Regions from separate parts of the Phyllobacterium sp. CL33Tsu genome, predicted to be linked through region 2. Evidence: predicted binding sites of a transcription regulator. Region 2 holds the regulator's gene; the other holds the start of a gene.
The links. The regulator LexA, encoded in region 2, represses DNA repair genes until DNA is damaged. The targets are predictions, from matches to a motif close to TGTTCNNNNTGTGTTCNG.

Region 1 (7,349 bases), 210 kb from region 2:
TCGGCGGGACCGGGAAATAGCCACCCTTGATACGCGGGCGGTGGCCGAGATTGCCGGTCTCGTAGTCGGTGTCGTCGTTGGACGGCAGTTCGGTCGAGTCGAGCTTGAACCCTGTGTTGTAGGGATCGGCCTTGTACTTGACGTCGTCAAAGACGAAGAATTCGGCTTCCGGGCCGACGAAAATCGTATCGCCGACGCCCTGTGCCTTCATGTAGGCTTCGGCCTTCTTGGCGGTGCCGCGCGGGTCGCGATTATAGGCTTCGCCGGAAATCGGGTCGAGGATGTCGCACAGGATGACCATTGTCGACTGGGCGAAGAACGGATCCATGTGAACCGTGTCAGTGTCGGGCATCAGCACCATGTCGGACTCGTTGATGGCCTTCCAGCCGGCAATCGAGGAACCGTCGAACATGACGCCATCGGCGAACATGTCTTCATCGACTTCTGCAATATCCATCGTCACGTGCTGCAGCTTGCCCTTGGGGTCGGTGAAACGAAGGTCAAGGAACTTCACATCGTTGTCCTTGATCTGTTTCAGGATGTCTTTGGCGGTGGTCATGTTTTTTCCTCACTCGGTGACGATGATTGGATTTGCCGGCCCGAACGTGCCAGCAGATGGGAGAGTTAGCTTTAGATTGCGTCGATGCCGGACTCGCCTGTCCGGATACGCACGACTTCCTCGATGTTGGAGACGAATATCTTGCCATCGCCGATGCGGCCGGTTTGCGCGGCCTTACGGATCGCCTCGATGGCGGCCTCGACGGAATCGTCGCCAAGTACGATCTCGACCTTCACTTTCGGCAGGAAATCGACGACGTACTCGGCGCCTCGATAGAGTTCCGTATGGCCCTTCTGGCGGCCGAAGCCCTTTGCTTCGGTAACGGTAATGCCTTGAAGCCCCACTTCCTGCAGTGCCTCTTTCACCTCATCCAGCTTGAATGGTTTGATGATGGCTTCGATTTTCTTCATCAGAGAATAATCTCCCTATGTACACAAAACGAGCCTCTTGCCCGCTTGCCTCAACAAAAGCAGGAACTATGCCAATTCGGCGGCGTAGTCACAAATATCGACGTTACGGCGTAGCGGGCGGCGCATTTGTCCCCGCCGCATTATTCGAAGGTATCACTGCCTCGAAAACCGGCTGAGGAGGCAGATTAAAAAATAAGCACACTGCATAAAAATTATGCGGTAATCCGAGGGCAAGTGTCGGCTTACTGCTTGATTCGCTGTGCGAGTGCCTGAGCTGCCTGCGGAGCGCGCACTTTGCCTTCATGGATGAAATAAACAAACACGTCGCGTTGGCGCTTCTGTGCCTTCTCGTCGGGAGCGGCAAGCGGCAGATCCTCGGGTACGTTGCCGTTTGCCCAGTCCTTGGCGCGGTCGGCCCATTTGTCTAGCGCTTCCGTCGGATAGGCGGTTTCGACCGCATCGTCACCTTTCTGCAAACGCGCATAGACGAAATCCGCGGTCACGTCGGCGATTTCGGGATATTCGAAGTGCTCGGCATAAACCACCGCAACGTTCTTCTTGCGGGCAAGCGCAATGAACTCCGGATCGACGAAGGAGGGGTTGCGGACTTCCACGGCATGACGCAGGGCGCGACCCGCCTCCTTCTCCGGCAGAAGATCGAGGAACGCGCCGAAATCCTCGGCGTTGAATTTTTTCGTCGGCGCGAATTGCCAGACGAGCGGGCCGAGCCTGTCACCAAGTTCGACCACTCCGGACTTGCAGAAAAATTCGATGGATTCACCGGCTTCCGCCAGCACCCGCCGATTGGTGACGAAGCGATGGCCCTTGACCGAGAAGATAAAACCATCCGGCACCTGCGAGGCCCATTTGGCGAAAGTCGCCGGCTTTTGCGTGCTGTAGTAGGTGCTGTTGATCTCGATGGTCTGGAGGTGCTGGCCGGCATATTCCAGTTCCTTGGTCTTTGACAGGCCCTTCGGATAGAAGGTGCCGCGCCAGGGTTCAAATATCCATCCGCCGATGCCGGTGCGCACGGTGCCGCTGTCGGTCATTTATTCTCCTCCCGCTATGCCAATACGAAAAACCCGCCACGGCCGTGGCGGGTTCTTGATCACTCGGCGGCCGCCTGGGCCTTGTGGCCGGGCCGCCGGTTCAGAAGTTCCTTGAGGAAATGACCGGTATAGGAGCGGTCGACCTCGATAATGTCCTCTGGACGTCCGACCGCTACGATCTCGCCGCCGCCGTCGCCGCCATGCGGCCCGAGATCGATCACCCAGTCCGCAGTCTTGATTACTTCAAGGTTGTGCTCGATGACCACCACCGTGTTGCCCTGGTAAACCAGTTCGTGCAGCACTTCAAGGAGCTTCGCCACGTCGTGGAAGTGCAGTCCCGTCGTCGGTTCGTCAAGGATGTAGAGCGTGCGGCCGGTAGCCTTGCGCGACAGTTCCTTGGCGAGCTTGATGCGTTGCGCCTCGCCGCCGGAAAGCGTGTTGGCTTGCTGTCCGACGTGAATATAGCCGAGGCCGACCTTGGCCAGGGTTTGCAACTTGTCGCGAACGGCCGGAACGGCGGCGAAGAACTCCGCGCCTTCCTCGACCGTCATATCGAGCACGTCGGCGATCGACTTGCCCTTGAACAATACTTCGAGCGTTTCGCGATTGTAGCGCTTGCCGTGACAGACGTCGCAGGTGACATAGACGTCGGGCAGGAAGTGCATTTCGATCTTGATGACGCCATCGCCCTGGCAGGCTTCGCAGCGTCCGCCCTTGACGTTGAAGGAAAAGCGGCCGGGCTGGTAGCCGCGGGCTTTCGCCTCGGGAAGCCCGGCAAACCAGTCGCGTATCGGCGTGAACGCACCGGTATAGGTCGCCGGATTGGAGCGCGGCGTGCGACCGATGGGAGACTGGTCGATATCGATCACCTTGTCGAGATATTCGAGCCCGTCGATGCGATCGTGCTCCGCCGGGTGCTCCCGCGAACCCATGATGCGCCGCGACGCAGCCTTGAAAAGTGTTTCGATGAGGAAGGTCGACTTGCCGCCGCCCGACACGCCCGTCACCGCTGTAAAGGTGCCGAGCGGGATTTCCGCCGAAACATTCTTGAGATTGTTGCCGCGTGCGCCAACGACCTTGATGCGCTTCTTGTTCAGCTTGCGCCGCTCTGATGGCACGGCTACTTCGATCGCGCCGGAAAGGTATTTGCCGGTCAGCGATTTTGGGCTCGCCATGATGTCGGCGGGCGTTCCCTGGGCGATGATTTCGCCGCCATGGATGCCAGCCGCCGGTCCAATGTCGACGACATAATCAGCCGTCAGGATCGCGTCTTCATCATGTTCGACGACGATCACCGTGTTGCCGAGATCCCGCAGGTGACGCAGCGTCTTCAACAATTGCTCGTTGTCGCGCTGGTGCAGGCCAATGGACGGCTCATCGAGGACGTAAAGAACGCCCGTCAGGCCGGAGCCGATTTGCGAGGCGAGCCGGATACGCTGGCTCTCGCCGCCCGACAAGGTGCCGGAATTGCGTGACAGCGCGAGATAATCGAGGCCGACATCGTTCAGAAAGCGCAGGCGTTCGCGGATCTCCTTGAGAATGCGCGCGGCAATCTCAGTCTGCTTGTCATTGAACGTCTTGTCGATGTCGCGGAACCAGGCGTCGGCATGGCGGATGGACTTCTCAGTGACCTCGCCGATGTGCAATCCGCCGATCTTGACGGCCAGCGCCTCGGGCTTCAGCCGGTAGCCGTTGCAGGCCGGGCAGGGGGTGCCGGACATGAAGCGTTCGATTTCCTCACGCGACCAGGCGGAATCCGTTTCCTTCCAGCGACGCTCGAGGTTCGGAATGACACCCTCGAAAGGCTTGGTCGTGCGGTACGACCGCAGACCGTCATCATAGGCGAACTGGACTTCGCGGTTCCCGGTGCCATAGAGGATGGCTTTTTGGGCCTCTTCGCTCAAATCGCTCCAACGGTCGCCAAGCTTGAAGCCATAGGCTGCGCCGAGCGCGTCCAGCGTCTGGTTGTAGTAGGGCGAACTCGACTTCGACCACGGTGCGATGGCTCCGTTCTTGAGGGTCACATTCTCATCAGGCACGATCATGGTCGGATCGATGGCCTTTTGCGTGCCAAGTCCATCGCAGGTCGGGCAGGCGCCGAATGGATTGTTGAACGAGAACAGCCGCGGCTCAATCTCGGGAATGGTAAATCCCGAAACCGGGCAGGCAAATTTTTCCGAGAACATGAGCCGTTCATGGGTCTCGTTCTTCGACTTGTTGGCGGATTCACTCGCCGTCTCGTCAGCCGGCAACGGCTTGTCGGCAAATTCCGCAATCGCGATACCGTCGGCGAGTTTCAGGCAGGTCTCGAGACTGTCGGCAAGGCGCGCCGACATGTCCGGGCGCACGACGATACGATCGACCACAACGTCGATATCGTGCTTGTACTTCTTGTCGAGGGCGGGGACATCGGCGATTTCATAAAAGATGCCGTCCACCTTGACGCGCTGGAAGCCGCGTTTCTGCAGATCCGCCAGTTCCTTGCGGTACTCACCCTTACGGCCGCGGACAATCGGCGCGAGAATGAAAAGGCGCGCGCCTTCCTCAAGCTCCAGGACGCGATCGACCATCTGGCTGACCGTCTGGCTTTCAATCGGCAGCCCCGTTGCCGGCGAATAGGGAATACCGACGCGCGCAAACAGCAGGCGCAGATAATCATAGATTTCCGTAACCGTGCCGACCGTGGAACGCGGATTGCGACTGGTTGTCTTCTGCTCGATCGAGATTGCCGGCGATAGGCCATCGATCTGGTCGACGTCCGGCTTCTGCATCATTTCAAGGAATTGCCGCGCATAGGCCGAAAGGCTCTCGACATAGCGACGCTGTCCCTCAGCATAGATCGTGTCGAAGGCCAGCGACGACTTCCCCGATCCGGACAGCCCCGTCATGACAATCAGCTTGTCGCGCGGCAGATCGAGGTCAATATTCTTCAAGTTGTGTTCGCGAGCACCGCGAATGGAAATATACTTCTGATCGCTCATGAGTCTTGCCTTTGAGGCACGCCGTTTGGAAGGAGGGATTGCTCTCAGGCGAGAGACTTTCCCTTATTTAGAAAGTCTTTGGCGATTTACGAGATCAAACCCGGTCGGAATCACCATAGCCATGTTGACATTGCTTGGGCAAGTGATAGAACAAAAATAGAACAAAGGGCAAGGGACTTGCCGATCGGCGCAAAGCGCTTCGCGATGAAAGTGCATTGTGCGGCATCCTGGCGACAGGTTGCACAACAATCATATGCCAAACCTCCTGACAGATTTGGCAGGAGCCTGTCAGCTGGACGGCGAAGCGGGAAATGCGCGGGCTGTATATTGTGGATAGCGGTAATGAATTGCCCGCCGTCCATGCGCGTTCTGTATGATGGCCGAAATTTTTAGAACAGGGTTGATGGAGTTCATATCATGGCAGGCAGTGTCAACAAGGTCATTCTGGTAGGCAATCTTGGCGCTGACCCGGAAGTGCGGCGGCTCGGTTCTGGCGATCCTGTCGTCAATCTGCGCATCGCCACCTCGGAAAGCTGGCGCGACAAGAACAGCGGCGAGCGCAAGGAGAAGACCGAATGGCACAGCGTCGTCATCTTCAACGACAATCTCGCCAAGGTCGCCGAGCAATATTTGAAGAAGGGCATGAAGGTCTATCTCGAAGGCGCCCTGCAGACACGCAAATGGCAGGACCAGACCGGTAATGACCGCTACTCGACCGAGGTCGTGCTACAGAAGTTCCGCGGCGAACTCCAGATGCTGGATTCGCGCGGCGAGGGCGGTGGCCGGTCCTTCGACAACAATTCGGCGCGCGGGCAGGTTTCCGATAATGACTATGGCTCCGACTTCGGCCGTTCCAACGCATCGTCTTCGAGCAGTTCCTCCAGTTCTGGCGGGAATTTCTCCCGCGATCTCGACGACGAAATCCCGTTCTAGGCCGGAATAGTCGAGTATTTGTAAAGCAATCGCACCTACGAGCGGAAGGTACTCCTAATGCCGACGGCTATCGGCTGCGTAGCAGTTTCGGTTGCCAGATGCTCAGCGACGGGCAATCTTCGAACGCAGAGGGCTCAGATTGCCGACTCGCCTTGGCGAATTCTGAGTGCGGCCGCACGCCGATGGCCCTCCATGCCCTCCGTCCGGCTTTGCCGTACTGCCGGCGGGGCCACCGCAGCGACACCTCGCTTGTCGAGCCACTGGTGCGTGCAAACCTTGACATAGGATCCCACCCAAAGGCCGCCAGTGTAGCGTCCTGCGGCCATTGTTGGGAGGGTATGGTTTGTACCGCAGCACTTGTCGGAATACACTACACTTGCAAGCTTCCCGATGAAGAGAGAGCCGTAATTTCGTAGCTTTGCCGCAGTCGAATGGGGATCGCGGGTGTGAACCTCGAGATGCTCAGCCGCGATATGGTCGGAATATGCTATCATCGTGTCTTCATCGGCACAGACCGCGATCTGGCCGTAATCGCGCCAGGCGACGCCCGCAACGTCGGCCGTGGGCAGCGTTTCAAGCTGACGCTCGACCTCCTTCAAGGTTGCCTCGGCCAGCCCTCGATCAGTCGTGATCAGTCCCACACGGGTCCTGACATCATGTTCCGCCTGCGCCAGAAGATCGGTGGCTATCATCTCAGCGTCCCCGGTTTCGTCAGCAACCACGAATATTTCGCTCGGTCCGGCCAATTGATCGATTCCCACTTGCCCGAACACCTGCCGCTTGGCCTCATTGACATAGGCGTTGCCTGGTCCGACGATCTTGTCCACCGCGGGGATGGTTTCGGTGCCGAACGCCATGGCAGCAACAGCTTGCGCGCCGCCCACCTTGAAAATCCTGTCGACACCAGACAGGTGGCAGCCGGCAATCATGGCCGGATGGGCATTGGGCGGTAGGCAAGCGATGATTTGGTCGCAGCCCGCGACCTTTGCTGGGACGATTGTCATGACTGGCGCAGAGAGGATCGGATACCGTCCGCCAGGCACATAGGCGCCCACAACCTGCACCGGAATGATCCGATGTCCGAGATGCAGTCCCGGAAGCGCGTCGAATTCCAGGGGGAGGATGGTGCGCAATTGCGCCTCGGCAAACGCCTTCACCCGTTCGATGGCAAAGTCTGTGTCTTTTCTGGTCTGAGGGTCGAGGTTGGCAATGGCTTCCAGCCGCTCCTCCATGCTCACTTCGAACGTGGCAAGATCTGACCCGTCAAATGTCCGTGCATACTGTCTTACGGCCTCATCTCCCCGCGCCCTCACGTTCGAAATGATATCCTTCACCGTCGTCTCGATTAGGTCGGTGTCCGATGCCAAGGGCGGCTTGGGTGACTTGAGATGTATGATATTTTCGTCCATTTTTAATC
Region 2 (7,349 bases):
TGCGCTGATGCGGATCAGAAATATCGGTCGAGTCGTGGTAGAACGCGGACAGCGCGCCGACGCAGCCGACCATGACGGCCATGGGATGCGCGTCGCGGCGAAAACCACTGAAGAAACGCGACATCTGCTCGTGCACCATCGTGTGATGGGTTACGCGATAGTCGAAATCGGCCTTCTGGCTCTTCGTCGGCAGTTCGCCGTAAAGCAGCAGATAGCAGGCTTCTAGAAAATCGCCATGCTCGGCCAGTTGCTCGATAGGATAGCCGCGGTGCAGCAGGATGCCTTCATCGCCGTCGATATAGGTTATCTGCGACTCGCAGGACGCCGTGGACGTGAAACCGGGATCATAGGTAAAGGCGCCCGTGTTCTTGTAGAGTGTCCCAATGTCCACGACATCCGGTCCAATGGTCCCCTTGCGCACGGGCATTGAGAACTGGTGACCATTTAGATCGATGTTGACGTTGTTTTCAGACATTGCCGTTCCTTTCTTGCTTCAGCTTGCGCTGATCCAGCGCAAAAGCACTTGCCTCAAGCGAGGCCGTAGATCGTGAATTCCTCAGGCACGACACCGTACTCAAACGGCGCGATGTTGCAATGCAAAAATGCGCCTGAAGGACGCACTTCTCATCCTTTTACCTGGTCCTTGATCCGGCCGAGGGATTCGTCCCTTCCGAGCACCTCAAGCACGTCAAAAACACCCGGAGACGTTGCTCTTCCTGTCAATGCGGCACGCAGCGGCTGTGCCACTTTGCCGAGTTTGAGCCCGGTTTTTTCGGCATAGACCCGCACTGCGGTATCGAGCGCGGGCGCCGTCCAGTCATCGACCGCAGCAAGCTCGGGCAACACGCCGGCCAGCACGCCCAAACCTTCGTCATTCAGCAGTGCCGCTGCCTTGTCGTCGAGCGTCAGCGGACGTTCAACGAAAAGGTATTTCGCGCTGTCAGCGAGTTCGACAAGCGTCTTTGCACGCTCCTTGAGGCCTGGCATGGCCGCCACGAGCTGTTGCCTGGTCGTATCGTTGAGCCGGGCGAGAATTGCTTCGCCGCCCTCCATCTCGGGCAGGATGGCGATCATGGCCTCGACCAACGCGGCATCGTCCGTGATGCGCATATAATGGCCGTTAATTGCCTCGAGCTTCTGGAAATCGAAGCGGGAGGCGCCCCGATTAATGTCCGATATCTCGAACCACTCGATCATCTGTGCGTCCGACATGATCTCGTCGTCGCCGTGGCTCCAGCCCAGGCGGACGAGATAATTGCGCAGTGCGGCGGGCAGGTAGCCCATTGCGCGATACGCCTCAACCCCGAGCGCACCGTGGCGCTTCGAAAGCTTGGCGCCATCCGCGCCGTGAATGAGTGGAATATGGCCCATAACCGGTACATCCCAACCCATGGCATTATAAATAACGGTCTGACGCGCTGCGTTGGTCAGGTGGTCGTCACCGCGAATGATATGCGTAACGCCCATGTCGTGGTCGTCAACGACCACAGCATGCATATAGGTAGGCGTGCCATCGGAGCGCAAGATGATGAAATCGTCGAGATCCTTGTTGGGAAAACGCACGTCGCCCTGAACTTGATCGTGCACGACAGTCTCGCCTTCCTGCGGCGCCTTGACCCGAATGACCGGCTTGATGCCCTCAGGTGCTTCCTTGGGATCGCGGTCGCGCCAGCGTCCGTCATAACGCGGCGGCCGGCCTTCGGCGCGGGCTTTCTCGCGCATTTCTTCAAGCTCGGCCGGCGATGCGTAGCAATAATAGGCTTTGCCCTTGGCAACAAGTTCCTCGGCGACCTCGCGGTGGCGACCGGCGCGGGCGTATTGGGATACAGCCTCGCCATCCCAATCGAGGCCGAGCCAGGTCAAGCCGTCGAGGATGGCGGTTACCGCCGCCGCCGACGAACGTTCGCGATCCGTATCCTCGATCCGCAGCAGCATCTTGCCGCCCGTATGCTTTGCATAGAGCCAGTTGAACAGTGCCGTGCGGGCACCGCCAATGTGGAGGTAGCCGGTAGGGGATGGGGCAAAACGTGTAACGACAGGGGACGACATGGGAGCTCCAGGGACGCGTCGCGCTATTAGCCGAACGTCCAATCGAATTGATCTGGCGTTCATGTAGCATAGCACCGCTGAGGTGCAAGGGTATTGGTGCTTGGGGGCAAATGGAGGAGCCGCAGACCAGATCAAAAATCGATGAGCGGCTATTCTTTTTCAGTGTTCAGGACACTGGCAACGCCGTTGCGACCTATCCAGGCACAGAAACAGGCGTTCTAACGCGAGGGACTGAACTCTCTGCGGGTAGGCGACCCATGGCGATCGCCATGGCGGCGATAAGGCGCGCCTTCGTCGCAACGCCGACGTTTTTTAGCCAGGAGATCGAGCGCGGCACGCTGTTTCTGTTTCTCCCGGTGTGTTGCGGCATCGGCGCCATCATCTATTTCAGCGCGTCGGCCGAGCCAAGACTGAGCGCCATTTTGTTTGGGCTGACCCTGCTTGTCGGGCTGATGCAGCTCGCCCATTCCCGTCCGAGGACCAGACTGGCGCTCGACTTTGCAGTTGCCGTTGTCGCGGGAATGGTCGCCGGCAAGCTCGAAACCATGCGCGCAGATACGAAAATGCTTGGGTCGGACATTACCACCCGTTTGACCGGACGCGTCGTGGCCATGGCTAGAGACGCAAGAGGCGGCTGGCGCGTCACCCTCGACATTATCGCAACCGAGCGGCCGACACTCCGCTATTCGCCGCAACGGGTTGTCGTGTCGGCGCGATCCGTGCCGGCAGGAATGAAAATTGGCGCGGGACTGCAGGGCCTCGTCCACCTGCGTCCGCAGCGAGGTCCGGTACGGCCCGGCAATTACGATTTTGCGTTCAATAATTACTATAAGGGCGTAGGCGCAAATGGGTTTTTCCTTGGCAAACCTCAACTGGCCGCAACGCCGGTCGATGAGGCGATTGCGTCTCAAGCCTGGCAGACGGTCGCCAATATCCGCCAGCAACTTACGCAGCGTGTGCTTTCCCGCATCAAGGGGGAACCCGGCGATATTGCGGCTTCGCTGATTACCGGCCAGCGCGACGGCATCAGTGAGGCGACGAATGACGCAATGCGACTGAGCGGGCTTTCGCATATTCTTTCGATTTCCGGATTTCACATGGCGCTGGTGGCCGGCATCATCGTCGGCTCGCTTCGCGCCAGCATGGCCCTCTTTCCCGGCTTTGCAGCCCGCTATCCAATGAAAAAACTGGCGGCATTCGTCGCCCTTGCCGGTTCCGGTTTCTATCTCCTGCTCTCCGGCGCCGACGTAGCGGCACAGCGCAGTTTCGTGATGCTGGCGGTGATGCTCATTGCCATGATGGCCGATCGCGCGGCAATCTCCATGCGCAATCTCGCCATCGGCGCTTTGATCGCGATAGCGCTGCTTCCGCATGAAATTCTCGGACCGAGTTTCCAGATGTCATATTCGGCGACAGGCGCGCTCATTGCATATTACGGCTGGAGATCGCGCCGAAAGAACAGGTCAAACCGAACGAAAGGCGAGGGATTGCTTCTGCGTTTGCCGATGATGGCGGCAAGCCATGTCGGCGCTATCGCCATGACTTCGTTGGTTGCCGGGACGGCGAGCTCGATCTTCGCCGCCTACCATTTCAACAACACAGCGCCGCTTGGGCTTGTGGGCAACGCGCTGGCGCTGCCCGTTGTCTCGATCTTTGTGATGCCGTTTGCGGTGCTTGCTGTTCTTGCGATGCCATTTGATCTCGATTGGCTGCCGTTTGCTGTCATGGAACGCGGCATCGAATGGGTCATTGCGATCGCGAAGATGGTCAGCGCGCATTCGCCAAGCGGCAATTTCGGATCAATGCCGCAAACGAGCCTGCTTTTGATGACCGCGGGACTGGTCCTGCTCATGTTGCTGACAACGCGGCTGCGGCTCGTTGGATTTGCAGTAATGGCATTGGCCATAGTGCCGCTCCGCTCTGCACGTCCGCCGGATATAGTGATTGCTGAAGAGGGCAGGCTCGTCGCCTTGAGCGCCCCCGATGACACGCTGACGGTGAACCGTGCCACGGCAAGCCGGTTCACCCTCGATAACTGGCAGCAGGGGTACGGCGCAATTCGAGTGCTCACGCCGGCAAAGAATGGCGCATCGCCGGCCGATGGACAATTTGAGTGCGCCGACGGCGTGTGCCTGGCGAGGGAAGCCGGCGGCCTGATCGTCGCCTATACGGACGATCCGACCAAAAAATCAACGGCTTGTGCCGAGGGCGATATCGTCGTCCTTGCCTTTACCGGTCCCACAGCAACCTGCGAGCCGGGGGACGTTCTTGTAATTACGGCGCAGGACCTGGCGCTACGCGGTTCCGCAGAAATCAAGTTCGGCGACAACAAGGTCGATCCACCGTCCGGCCTTGATGCGGCTGCATTTGCTGTAGAACAACTGCAGGCACGCCTCCAGTCTGCAAACATTATCTACGCAGTAGGCTCCCCGCAGCGCCCCTGGAACGCCTATCGGGTCTTCTCCCGCACCGCCCGTAATCTTGCGGAGCAAAAACCGCAGCGGCGTGCCGCAAAGACCAAGCCACCGGCAGACGATCAGGAAAACCCGATACGTCAGTAACGGCGGATCAAACCGACCAGCTTGCCCTGCACGCGCACCCGATCCGGCCCGAATATGCGCGTCTCATAGGCCGGATTGGCGGCCTCGAGAGCAATCGATGCCCCTTTGCGCCGAAAGCGCTTCAAGGTTGCCTCTTCGTCATCGACAAGCGCAACCACGATTTCACCGGGATTGGCGGTGTCGCCGCGCCGAATGACGACCGTGTCGCCGTCGAAGATGCCCGCCTCGATCATGGAATCGCCCTTGACCTCCAGCGCATAATGCTCCCCGCTGCCGATCATGTCCGGCGGCAGGCCAATCATATGCGTCTGATTCTGGATGGCGGAGATTGGTACACCGGCCGCGATCCGGCCCATGACGGGTATGTTGACGATCGTCGGCGCACCGTCGTCATCCGAAGCGCGTGGCTGCGGGCGGGGGGGGGCGACATTGCGGCCGAGGCTGCCCTCGATCACGCTTGGCGAAAATTTCTTTTGCGCATTGAGACCAGGCGCAATTGAATCCGGCAGGCGCAGGACTTCCAGCGCCCGCGCACGGTTAGCAAGCCGTCGAATGAAACCTCGTTCCTCGAGCGCTGTTATCAGCCGATGTATCCCTGATTTGGACGCAAGGTCCAATGCATCCTTCATCTCGTCGAAGGATGGAGGGATGCCGGTTTCCTTAAGACGCTCATGGATAAAGAGCAGAAGTTCGTGTTGTTTACGCGTGAGCATCGGCGATCCTTCGAAACGGAATCGGAAAAACAAAACCAGAACAAACACTATCTGTTCCAGTTGTGTTCCACAAGTATTAATATGTCGTGTAGAAGGAGTGCGCCGATATCCAAATAGCGCATCTGGCCCGTTGCCGGCACATGCGCGATGAACAACGCCGATGCGTCAGTACTTGCCGACGACGTTGAAGAACACACCGCGGTCGTTGAGCGTCAGGTCGCGCAGATCGTCGGAGAAATTCCCGAAATTATAGCCGACGCCGACCTTGAAGTTGTCACCGACGTGGCGATAAACGGCGGTGAGCACGCCAAGATCTGTCGTATCCGCCTCGGCCATGTGCATAACCCGCCCTTCCAGCAAGGCGTCCCATTTCTTGACGATGTGAAAATCGGTTCGAACAATGCCGAGATGCGCTGAGGAAGTCTGCCAATCGGAGAATGCGTCGAGATCGTCCTGAAGCCGCTCGCGCACTTGACCGTAGCGGAAGCCGTATTTCGCGCCGACGGACAGCCAGGGAACGAGATCGTAGGTGAAATCGGCGGAAAGAATGTTGCTGCGCTGTGCTGGCCCGTATTCGTCGCCGGTCACCGCGCTGACCTGATCCTCGCCCGGAAGATCATAAAGCCACGTATATTTGAAGAGGGCGTTCAGCCGGTCATTTGTGATCGGACGGTAAGCATACCGGAATAGAGGGAGGAACGCCTTCGCTGCTGGCCGTCGCCGTATTGACGATCTTGCCGGTGTCGAGGTCGTCCTGTTTGATCGTATATTCGGCGGTACAGGTCAGCGTGGCCTTTGCCGGCAACCCGCCGGGCGGCAGCGGATCGCATTTTACCGTATATCTGTCGTCCGTGACCACAATGGGTTTGGTGATCGTCCCATTGCCGGTATTGGTGACGGTGTATTTATAGACGATCTTCTCGCCGACGGCCGAATAGGGATTGGGTGTGATCTTTATGTCCAAGCCCATGACAGGAAGACGATAAGCCGTGGCCGACACTTTTGGAGATGAGAACTTGCTGGTAGCGGCGGCTGCGGTATTGGTTACCTTGTTGGCGTCGAGATCGGCCTGAACGACCGTGTAGGACGCCGAGCATGCGATCGACGCGTTTGGTAAAAGTCCGCCGACCGGAAGGGAAGGACAGGTGACGCTACTGATTTTGTCGTCATTAATATTTATCGTATCTGTAATCGCAACGTTGCCGGAATTGGTAATCGTGTAACTGTAGTTAATCTTATCTCCAACATTCGAGTAGAGATCGCCACTTGTGATGGTCTTCGCCACCGTCATGGCGTAACGATACGGCGTATTCTTGAAGATGCAGGTAATGTCGTCGCCCGCTACAGGAGTGAGATCGAAACTAGTTCTTTTCCCAGAAGGAAGACCTTCGGTGGAGCCGCCAGTTGCGTTTGTGCAAGAGTATTCTGGAAGATACTCCGCAGACGATTTGTTTGGCGCGGATTCAGAAAAGGTATACTTCGAACCCACTGCAACGTTGGTTAGTTGTGCGATACCCTCAGCGGCAGAACCCGCGCCCGTCGTAGTGGTGGTCACTTGCACGACTTTGCTGGCGTCTGCGATCATTAAAACAAACTGATCGGCTGGATTGCCACGATTCGCGGTCAGTTCCTTCTTGAGGGTTAGCCGTGCGTCGTCATCCAGTATTGTGTACGTCGTGGTGGTCGTCGATTTGCCACCGCACGACGTCGTACTTGCGAGCGTGTACGCGGCGCTATTCGGCTTGATGGTGAGGAGAATCGTTTCGTTGGGCTCAAGATCCTTGTCGTTCGCGACCTTGATGCCGGTTGGGACGCCGTTGGTGCCGTCATAGTCCCCGGCTGGGATATTGATGGTGAATGTGTTTGTCCCGTTGGGCGTCGTAAAGTCTTTTCCGAGCGTCGCCGTACCGCTGACGATGACCGTCACGGCCAACGGTTTGGTAAGGGTTCCGGCGAGACGTAGCGTCGGCAGATTTGCTGATTCGATGCTTTCCGCGCCGCTGCCTTCGGCGGGTTGGAACTCGAT

Region 1: uvrA (excinuclease ABC subunit UvrA) is a predicted target of LexA. The motif match lies at 5,146-5,163, and genes of this name have one in related genera.

What each region holds. Positions count from the first base shown of each region.
Region 1 is NZ_FORJ01000003.1:451,425-458,773, reverse strand. Features, by position in the region: gene glnA (type I glutamate--ammonia ligase) at 1-559, opposite strand, end outside; gene BM074_RS14800 (P-II family nitrogen regulator) at 631-969, opposite strand; gene BM074_RS14795 (DUF72 domain-containing protein) at 1,212-2,018, opposite strand; gene uvrA (excinuclease ABC subunit UvrA) at 2,078-4,999, opposite strand; gene BM074_RS14785 (single-stranded DNA-binding protein) at 5,417-5,932, shown strand; gene hisD (histidinol dehydrogenase) at 6,067-7,341, opposite strand.
Region 2 is NZ_FORJ01000003.1:238,499-245,847, forward strand. Features, by position in the region: gene gltA (citrate synthase) at 1-475, opposite strand, end outside; gene gltX (glutamate--tRNA ligase) at 625-2,049, opposite strand; gene BM074_RS13845 (ComEC/Rec2 family competence protein) at 2,307-4,610, shown strand; gene lexA (transcriptional repressor LexA) at 4,604-5,323, opposite strand; gene BM074_RS13855 (hypothetical protein) at 5,489-5,911, opposite strand; gene BM074_RS13860 (DUF7507 domain-containing protein) at 5,979-7,349, opposite strand, start outside.